Regions from separate parts of the Trinickia sp. NRRL B-1857 genome, predicted to be linked through region 1. Evidence: riboswitches for the same ligand, from Rfam matches in the RefSeq annotation. Region 1 holds a riboswitch; the other holds the start of a gene.
The links. Region 1 has a riboswitch for cobalamin ahead of cobW (cobalamin biosynthesis protein CobW). Riboswitches for the same ligand answer to the same signal wherever they lie in the genome.
Positions count from the first base shown of each region.

Region 1 (4,345 bases):
AATCGTCGCGATTGCCGCCGCTCAGAATGACTTGGAAAACCGGCGCGTCGATGCCGAACACGGGCCATTTGCCGTCTTCAGGCGTCGACGCGGCGAACGCCGTCGTATTGAGGACGAGCCCTACCTCGTGCTCGCGGCACAGCTCCGTCACAAGCGCATGACTGACCGCATCCTTGAGCGAGGTAATCGCGATCGGCAGTGGATTGAGGCCCCGCGCCTCGAGCGCCTCGATCAACGCATCGAATACGGCCGTGTTCGATGCCTGAAGATGCGCGCGGTAAAAGAGGATCGCGACGACAGGTGCATGGAGCTGCCAACGCGCTTGCCAATCCGACATCGCCGGCCGATCGTGACGAGGATGGTAAAGCGCCGCGTTCGGGACGCACACCGGCAGCGGGGGCTCCTCGCCCCAACCCAACGCATGCCATGCAATCGCACGCAAAAACGCCTCGGCGTTGGCGGGCCCACCCTCGCGCAAGTAACGCCATAAGCGCGTACAAAATTCCGGGCTGGCCGTGCTCTGCGCGATGAGATTCGGATCTTCCTGCAAATCGCCCGAGAACATGACGAGCGTCTGCCCCTTAGCCCGCGCCAGTTGAACCACCCGTTCGATCCCGTACGGCCAATAGGCTTCGCCGCCCAAATGATCGATGACGACGACGCGTGCATGCTGGAGCACGTCGTCGACATAAAAGTCGACGGACGCCGGTTGACGCAGATACGTGACGTTCGTCAGCCTCAGGCTCGGGAAGCCATGGCCCAACCGCTCGACCACGCCGGCCAGCAGCGAGAGCGTCGTATCGGCCGAGCTGAGCACGACGATATCGCCGGGACGCTGATCGATACGAACGACACCCGCGGTGTCATCGACGAAACCACCGGGGACCGTCCGAAGCAAATGCATGCAAGGCTCGCTGACGAGGCAACCGGATTACGCGGCCGCGCCCGACGCCGCGAGCGCGGCGTCGAAGTCGCGTTGCAGCCGCGCCGCATCCAAGTCTTCGCCGATCAGCACGAACTTGCTCGCGCGCGTTTCGTCGTCGCGCCAACGCCGATCGAAATAGCTGTCGAAACGCTCGCCCACGCCTTGGATGACAAGCCGCATGGCCGCCCCCGGCAAGGCGGCGAAGCCCTTTGCGCGATAGATCGTATGATTGGCGACCAGATGCCTGAGCGCGGCGATCGCGTGCTCGCGCGTGCCCGGCGCACCCGAAACGACGACCGAATCGAAATCGTCGTGATGATGATCGGGATCGTCGGCCGAGCCGTGATGATCGGGGCGTGCGTCGATCGTCGTCTCCGAAGCCGCATTCAAGCCGAGCAAGACCGACAGGTCGAGCCGCCCGTTGCTCGCCGGTACGATCTTGACGTGCGGGGGAATGTCTTCGCGAATGAGCTTGGAAACGGCTGCTTGAGCCGTCTCGTCCAGCAAGTCGGTCTTGTTCAGCACGACAAGGTCGGCCGCGCTCAGTTGATCCTCGAACAGCTCATGCAGCGGCGATTCATGGTCGAGATTGGGGTCGCTTCTGCGCTGCGCATCCACCGCGCTCGGATCGTCGGCAAATTGGCCGCTCGCGGCCGCCGGTCCATCGACGACGGTGACGACCGCATCCACCGTGAAGCTGTTGCGGATCGACGGCCAGTTGAACGCTTGCACGAGCGGCTTCGGCAGCGCGAGCCCCGACGTTTCGATCAAAACGTGATCGATCGTTGCCCGCCGCTCGACCAAGGCCTCCATCACCGGGAAAAACTCCTCCTGAACGGTACAGCACAAACACCCGTTCGCCAGTTCGTACAGCTGACCTTCGCGCGCTTGCCCCGTTTCGTCGCACCCGATGCCGCAACCTTTAAGGATTTCGCCGTCGATGCCGAGTTCGCCGAATTCGTTCACGATCACGGCAACGCGCAAGCCTTTTGCCTGAGCGAGGATATGTCGCAGCAGCGTGGTTTTACCGCTGCCGAGAAAGCCCGTGATAACGGTCACGGGGATTTTGCGCATGGATGTCGACATGATGGACAAAGGTGACAAAGCACTGATTCTCCCGACGGCGCGCCGCCTTCCCGCAGCATGCTGTCGTCTTCTCCGGCCGGTATCCGGGCTGACGAACGTACCGCTTCACCTTCCCGCGCACGCTAGCGCGCAGTGGTTTAGCACATGCATGACGATGCATGTGTCGAAGCCGGCCGTGTATCGCGCGAGCGCGACACATTCGCTTACCGTTGCGGGGGCAGCACAGGCAGGTTGGCCGCGACTTGCATCGTGCCGAACCGCTGTTTCCCGTTTAACTGCGCATGTTCGAACGCATGCGCGAGCACCAGATTAGTCGCGAGTGTAGGTATGTGGGACGGACCCGTCAAGGAAACGCAGCTTGCGAACGTGGCGCGCTAAAGGCCTGTGGTATCTTCGTTTCCCCTTGTCTTCCCGCTTTCTCGAACATGCAGCCTCGCCTCGGCGCCCCGTGCGCCGTCTCCCCGTGGCACCCGCAATACGGCGCCGCTCGACGCCTACGTGTGCCAGCCGCCCGATCTCTCGACGGGAGGCGGCGATGAGCCGGGCATGGCTGATCGGAGCGGGCCCGGGCGACGCCGAATTGATGACCGTGAAAGCCATGCGCACGCTCGCATCGGCCGATGTCGTCCTCGTGGACGACCTGGTCAACCCGGAGATCCTCGAGTTGGCGCGTGCCGACGCGCATATCGTTCACGTCGGCAAACGCGGCGGAAGCCCGTCGACGCCGCAACACGAGATCATCGCCACGATGCTCGCGCATCTGCGGGCCGGCCGTAGCGTGGCGCGCCTGAAAGGCGGCGATCCGTTCGTGTTCGGGCGGGGCGGAGAGGAGTTGGAGGCATTGCGCGCCGCCGGCGTGAAAGTCGAGGTCATCAGCGGCGTGACGGCCGGCATCGCCGCGCCGGCGACGCTCGGCATCCCCATCACGCACCGGGGAATGGCGCAGGGCGCCATCTTCGTCACGGGCCACGGCGCCGACGACAAGGAGCCCGACTGGCGGGCATTGGCGGCCACCGGCTTGACGCTGGTCGTCTACATGGGCATTCGGCGCGTGGACGACATCGCCGATGCGCTGCTTCAGGCAGGCCTGCCGGGAGACACGCCTTGCGTCGCGATCGAATCGGCCACGCTGCCCAAGCAGCGCGAAGTCTTGACCACTTTGGACAGGCTGCCGGCCGGCGTGAGCCAAGCCGGGCTGGGATCGCCGGCGATTCTCGTCATCGGCAGCGTGGCCGCCTTGGCTCGCAAGGACGCAGCCGCCCTGCCGGGAAGAACGCTGACGGTCGGATTGGGATTTCGCCGGGGCGTCACCGTCGATCAGATCGAGGCGGCCATCGGCACCTGCTTGGCACCAAATACGATCGCCGACGTCGCGACGGTCGCGACACTCGAGACGAAGGCCGGCGAACCGGCGCTTACCGCTTTTTGCGAGCGCTACCGGTTACCGCTGGTCACGTTTTCGGCACAAGACATTCAAGCGTGCTTTAGCCGCTACCCGGCACTGCGCACGTCGCCGCACGTTCAGACCCACCTCGGTGTGGACGGGGTATGCGAGCCGTGCGCACTGCTCGCGGCGGCGGACGGTATGCTTATTCGCGAGAAGCAAGCGCTGGACGGCGTAACGGTGGCAGTCGCCGTTTCGGGCCAATCGGACAAGCAGGATCGATCAAGGACATCATGAAGACGGACAATGAATCGCATCTGCGTATGACGCAGCGGCGCCGCGAAGGACACGAGAAAAAGCAAGCTTCCGCGACGTTGGAAAAGGGCTTGCTGATCGTCAATACCGGCAACGGCAAAGGCAAGAGCACCGCTGCATTCGGCATGGCGGTGCGTATGCTCGGTCACGACGAGCGCATAGGCATCGTGCAATTCATCAAAGGCGCCTTGCACACGTCGGAGCGCGATTTCCTCGGCGCGCATGCAAAGTGCGATTTCGTCACCATGGGCGACGGCTATACGTGGAACACGCAGAACCGCGAAGCCGACATGGCCACCGCCCGCAAGGGTTGGGACCAAGCCGTGGCGATGATCGAAAGCGGGGAATATCGAATGGTGATCCTCGACGAATTGAATACCGTTTTGAAGTACGAGTATTTGCCGCTCGACGAAGTGCTCGGCGTGCTGACGGCTCGCGCGCCGATGCAGCATATCGTCGTCACGGGCCGGCACGCACCCGATGCACTGATCGAGGCGGCCGATCTGGTCACCGAAATGCGTCTCGTCAAGCATCCGTATCGCGAGCAAGGCGTGAAAGCGCAGCGCGGCGTGGAGTTCTGATCGTGCCGGCATGCCCTGCTCTTCTGATCGCGGGCCCCGCATCGGGGCAAGGCA
Region 1 covers NZ_JBFLUK010000011.1:1,107,302-1,111,646, reverse strand. The annotation lists gene cobN (cobaltochelatase subunit CobN) at 1-904, opposite strand, end outside; gene cobW (cobalamin biosynthesis protein CobW) at 932-1,999, opposite strand; cobalamin riboswitch at 2,069-2,335, opposite strand; gene cobA (uroporphyrinogen-III C-methyltransferase) at 2,547-3,692, shown strand; gene cobO (cob(I)yrinic acid a,c-diamide adenosyltransferase) at 3,689-4,291, shown strand; gene AB1286_RS25800 (cobyrinate a,c-diamide synthase) at 4,294-4,345, shown strand, end outside.

Region 2 (4,345 bases), on a different contig from region 1:
GCGCATGAAGTTGCGTGCTTGATAGTTGCGTACGCCGGTCCACGGCAGCGTTCGCTTCGGCGCCGCGTAAAGGTCGTCGATGCTTGCTTCGTCCGGTTCGGACTTCATGAGCCAGTAGCGCATAGGCGAATCGAGTCAGTGGAGCGAATCGAAAAGGTGGCGCCAGCCGAGCGTGGGCCCCAAATGAAAACGGCATCGGGAGTACCGATGCCGTTGAATAAAATCCCCGCCTTGGCCGCTAGGCCGGCATCCTGAACCTAAGGTTCAGAATTGGTCGCAGTTAGCAGCACTTCGGGTACATCAGACAGAGTGACGCGCACACCCGTGCTACAAATTTCCGCAACCGTGCACATGGCATTGGTTCAAGGAATCTATGACCTTGGCGAACCAGGCAGGGAAGCCGTAAAACTTGTTCTTAATTGCAGAACCGCCGCCCGTTACAGCGCTTCGTGTTGATCGAGCACCGCACCGAGTTTTTCGTTCATTTGATGCATTGTACGCCGGATTTCTTCCGCGGGAAACGCTTCTCCATGACGCACGCTTTGTTGCAGTTTCAAGAGCTCCGATGCAAGCGAGAGCGCAGCCATGACGGCGATGCGATCGGTGCCGCGCACGTTGCTCGCATTGCGGATCTTCGTCATTTCCGCATCGACGCGCGCCACGGCCTCGAGCAGCGCCGCTTCCGTTTCGGGCGAGCAGGCGAGGCGGTAGCTTTGTCCGAGTATCGTCGCTTCGATTTGTTTGGTCGTCATGCGTCTTCTCCTTGCTGCACGGCGCCGGGTTTCACCTGCTCTTGCTGCGAAGCGAGCAGATCGAGCTGGCTGTCGGAATCGTACGGGCCTTTTCCTCGCGGCAGTTTTTCAAGGATCGCATTGAGGCGCACCTGTGCATCGTCGATTTTCGCGACGAGCGCATCGCGCTCCGCTTGCAGCGCATTACGCGCTTCACGCAACTGCGCGAGTTCGGCCTGCGCCGCTTCGTTTTCCAGACGCAACTGCGTGAGTTGTTCCTCGAGCGCGTGGCGTGCCTGCTGCTGGCGCTCGTTGATCGCGATCAGCCGGCCAATATTCTGTGAGAGGGATTCGAGTTCGTTGAGCATCTGCTGCGTCCTCTAAAGACCACGCATTTTAGCGCTAAATAGCCGCAGTTCCGATCGTTCTCTCGTATCCAGACGTAACCGTCGTGCGTTTTCTTTTCGATATGGCCGTTTTGCACGGGATTTGCAGGGGTTTTTACTCGATCGCGCTGCGGCTTTTCGATTCTTGACGCTCTCGCGACCCACTCCTACACTGGCGGCACTTTGGTGCTCGCGCGCTTGGCGACCTTGCGCGCGGTTAAACGGGAAACAGGGAGCGAAGTCCGCCCGGACGAGCCAACCTGTGCTGCCCCCCGCCAACGGTAAGCGACTTGCGCAATCGGCGAATAGCCGCCGCGCACCCGATCCACTGCCACTGCGCGACCTGCGCGGGAAGGCGGATTCGGTTCGTCGCCAGCCCGGATACCGGCCAAAGGGGGAGCGCGATACAAGCGCTCGATCACAGCGCGGTCTGCGGGGAGCAGCTGCGTGACGGTCCCACAGGAAAACCACACGATGTCCACGCTTATCGTCCGTGCGGCGCTCATTGCGTTCGCGGCCGCGCCGTTCGTTGCGCTCGCGCAAAGCGCGCCCGACCGCGCCCATTGCGATCGCTCGCCCGATTCCTCAAGCCCCTGCGCGACTGCCCCGGCCGGCGAACCAGCCACCGGCGGCCCGCCTGAGTCCGCCGCGGCGACTATACGCAGCGGCGCACTCGAGCCGATCGTCGTCACGGCGCAGCGAGGGCCCCAACCTATTTCCGAAGCCATTGCGCAGACCACGCGTTTCTCGCCGCAAGACATCGCCGATTCCAGCGCGACCGATCTCCCCGGTTTGCTCGCACAGGCGCCCGGCGTGCAGGTCGTTCGCAACGGGCCGCCCGGCTCGAACGTGACGATGTTTCTTCGCGGCGGCTCGGGGGCTCAGTCGCTTGTGCTCATCGACGGTATGCGCGTCGACTCGGTGAGTCTCGGCCAAAGCCAGCTCGGGCAAATTCCATTGTCCGAGGTGGATCACGTCGAGGTCGTGGGCGGCGACGTATCGGCGCTCTATGGCTCCGGGGCGATGGGCGGCGTCGTGCAAGTGTTCACGAAGCAAGGCGGCAATCATCCGCCGCGCTTCGATTTTTCGCTCGGCTACGGCAGTTATCACACGCAGACGCAGCAAGCCGGCGTGAACGGCGCGCTCGATAAGGACGGCAAGACGACGTTCAATCTACATGTCGCGCGTTCGAAGGACGACGGTTTTTCCGCGATCGACCCGGCGCTCGCGCCGAATGCAAACCCCGGCGCCGACGGATATTTGAACGAGAGCGTTTCCGCATCGCTGCGTCATACGTTCGAGTATGGTTGGGATGCCGGTGTGCGCTATTTCCAATCGAACGGCAAGGACTCGTTCGACAATGCCTACGGCATGCCGACCGACGTCAATATCCTTTTCAGCACGGTTCGCGTGGCCTCGGTGTTCACCGACGGCAAGCTGACCGATTGGTGGACGACGCACTTGAGCGCGGGCCTCGGCGACGATCGCACGGTGGCCAAGACGAACGGTATCTACAACAACCGCTTCGATACCGACAATCGTCAATTCACATGGCAGAACGATTTCAAGCTCGCTAAGCAACAAACGCTGCGAGCCGGGTACGAGCGGCTCGATCAGAGCCTCGACTCGGATATGGTCGCCGCGCCCGATCGCCACGTGAATTCGGTGTTTGCCGGTTATACGGCCCGTTTCGGCGCCAATCAAATACAGGCGAACGCGCGGCGCGATCAGTATTCGGATTTCGGCGGTGCGAACACGTACTATCTGGGATACGGGTTCGACTTCGCGGACCATTGGAAGGCGACCGCGAGCTACTCGAGCGCGTTTCGCGCGCCGAGCTTCGACGATCTGTATTTCCCCGGCAGCGGCAATCTGTCGATTCGCCCCGAGCGCAGCCACTCGCTCGAGGCCGCGCTGCAATATGCATCCGATACGCTCGGCGTCGTCAGGCTAACGGCGTTTCAAACGCATTACACCGATTTGATCAAGTACGTGCCGACGCAAGGCGGACTGTTCTATCTGGCCGAAAACGTCGGGCGGGCGAAGGTCCAAGGGCTCGAGGGCGCGTGGAGCGCGCGCATCGGCAAGACCGGTGTGCGGGCGGCGTTGACGGTGCAAAACCCCGTCGACGAGATTGCGGACACCGATCTGAACCGGCGGGCGCGGCACTTCGCGTCGTTCTCGGCCAATCGCTCGTTCGGCTCGTGGCGAGCCGCGGGGGAGTGGATCGTCAGCGGGCCGCGCAACGATAGCGGCACCCCGCTGGGCGGTTTCGGTATCGTCAATCTATTGGCGCGCTACGATATCACCAAGGCCTGGTATGTGAGCGCCCACATCGACAACCTATTCGACAAGCACTATGAGCTCGCCTATACCTACAACACGCCGCGCCGCAGTGCGTTCGTCACGATCGGTTGGCGGGAGCCATGATCCTTTCGTCGCGAATCGCTTTTCACGATGCCAAGCCTCGAACGTACCGCGATGAGCCCATCCGCTTTGCGCACGCATGCGCCGATGAACGCTAAGCGCGCAGCGCTCGTGTGGATCGTGCTCGGGGTGGCCGCGCTCGCCGTTTTTACGGCCGCGCTCATGCTGGGCAGCGTTCGCGTCGCACCGGGCCGGGCTTTGCTCGCCTTGTTGCATTCGCCCGCGCATGACGGCGCAGGCGCCGACTTGACCGGCGAGATCGTGCGGACGTTGCGCTTACCGCGCGCCCTCGCGGGGTTCGCGTGCGGCGCGTTGCTCGCGCTTGCCGGCGCGCTGTTGCAAGTGTTGCTGCGCAATCCGCTCGCCGAGCCCTATGTGCTCGGCGTTTCGGGCGGCGCGGCCGCCTTCGCGGTAGCGGCGCTCTTCGCAGGCTATGCCTGGTGGCTCGTCGATCTCGCATCGTTCGGCGGCGCCATGCTTTCGATTGCGCTCGTGCTGGGCCTCGCGCGGCGCGAGTTCTGGCGCGGCGAGCCGCAAGAGGCGTCGCCCCGATTGCTGCTGACAGGCGTCGTGGTTGCCACGGGGTGGGGCGCTATCGTCACGTTGCTTATTGCGCTTGCGCCGGACGATCGGCTCCGCGGCATCGTGTTTTGGCTGACGGGCGATTTGAACGGTGCGGCGGGCCCCTGGGCGGCGCTCGTCGTGCTGGTCGTCGCACTCGGCGTGTGCTTACCCGTCGCGCCGCAACTGAACGTTTTGCTGCGTGGCGATGCGCTCGCCGCGTCGCTCGGCGTGCCCACT
Region 2 covers NZ_JBFLUK010000001.1:1,655,209-1,659,553, reverse strand. The annotation lists gene AB1286_RS07290 (EVE domain-containing protein) at 1-123, opposite strand, end outside; RNA gene ssrS (6S RNA) at 220-401, opposite strand; gene AB1286_RS07280 (cell division protein ZapA) at 438-752, opposite strand; gene AB1286_RS07275 (ATPase) at 749-1,099, opposite strand; cobalamin riboswitch at 1,286-1,524, shown strand; gene AB1286_RS07270 (TonB-dependent receptor plug domain-containing protein) at 1,592-3,547, shown strand; gene AB1286_RS07265 (FecCD family ABC transporter permease) at 3,599-4,345, shown strand, end outside.
Region 2: another riboswitch for cobalamin. It lies ahead of AB1286_RS07270 (TonB-dependent receptor plug domain-containing protein); the one in region 1 lies ahead of cobW (cobalamin biosynthesis protein CobW).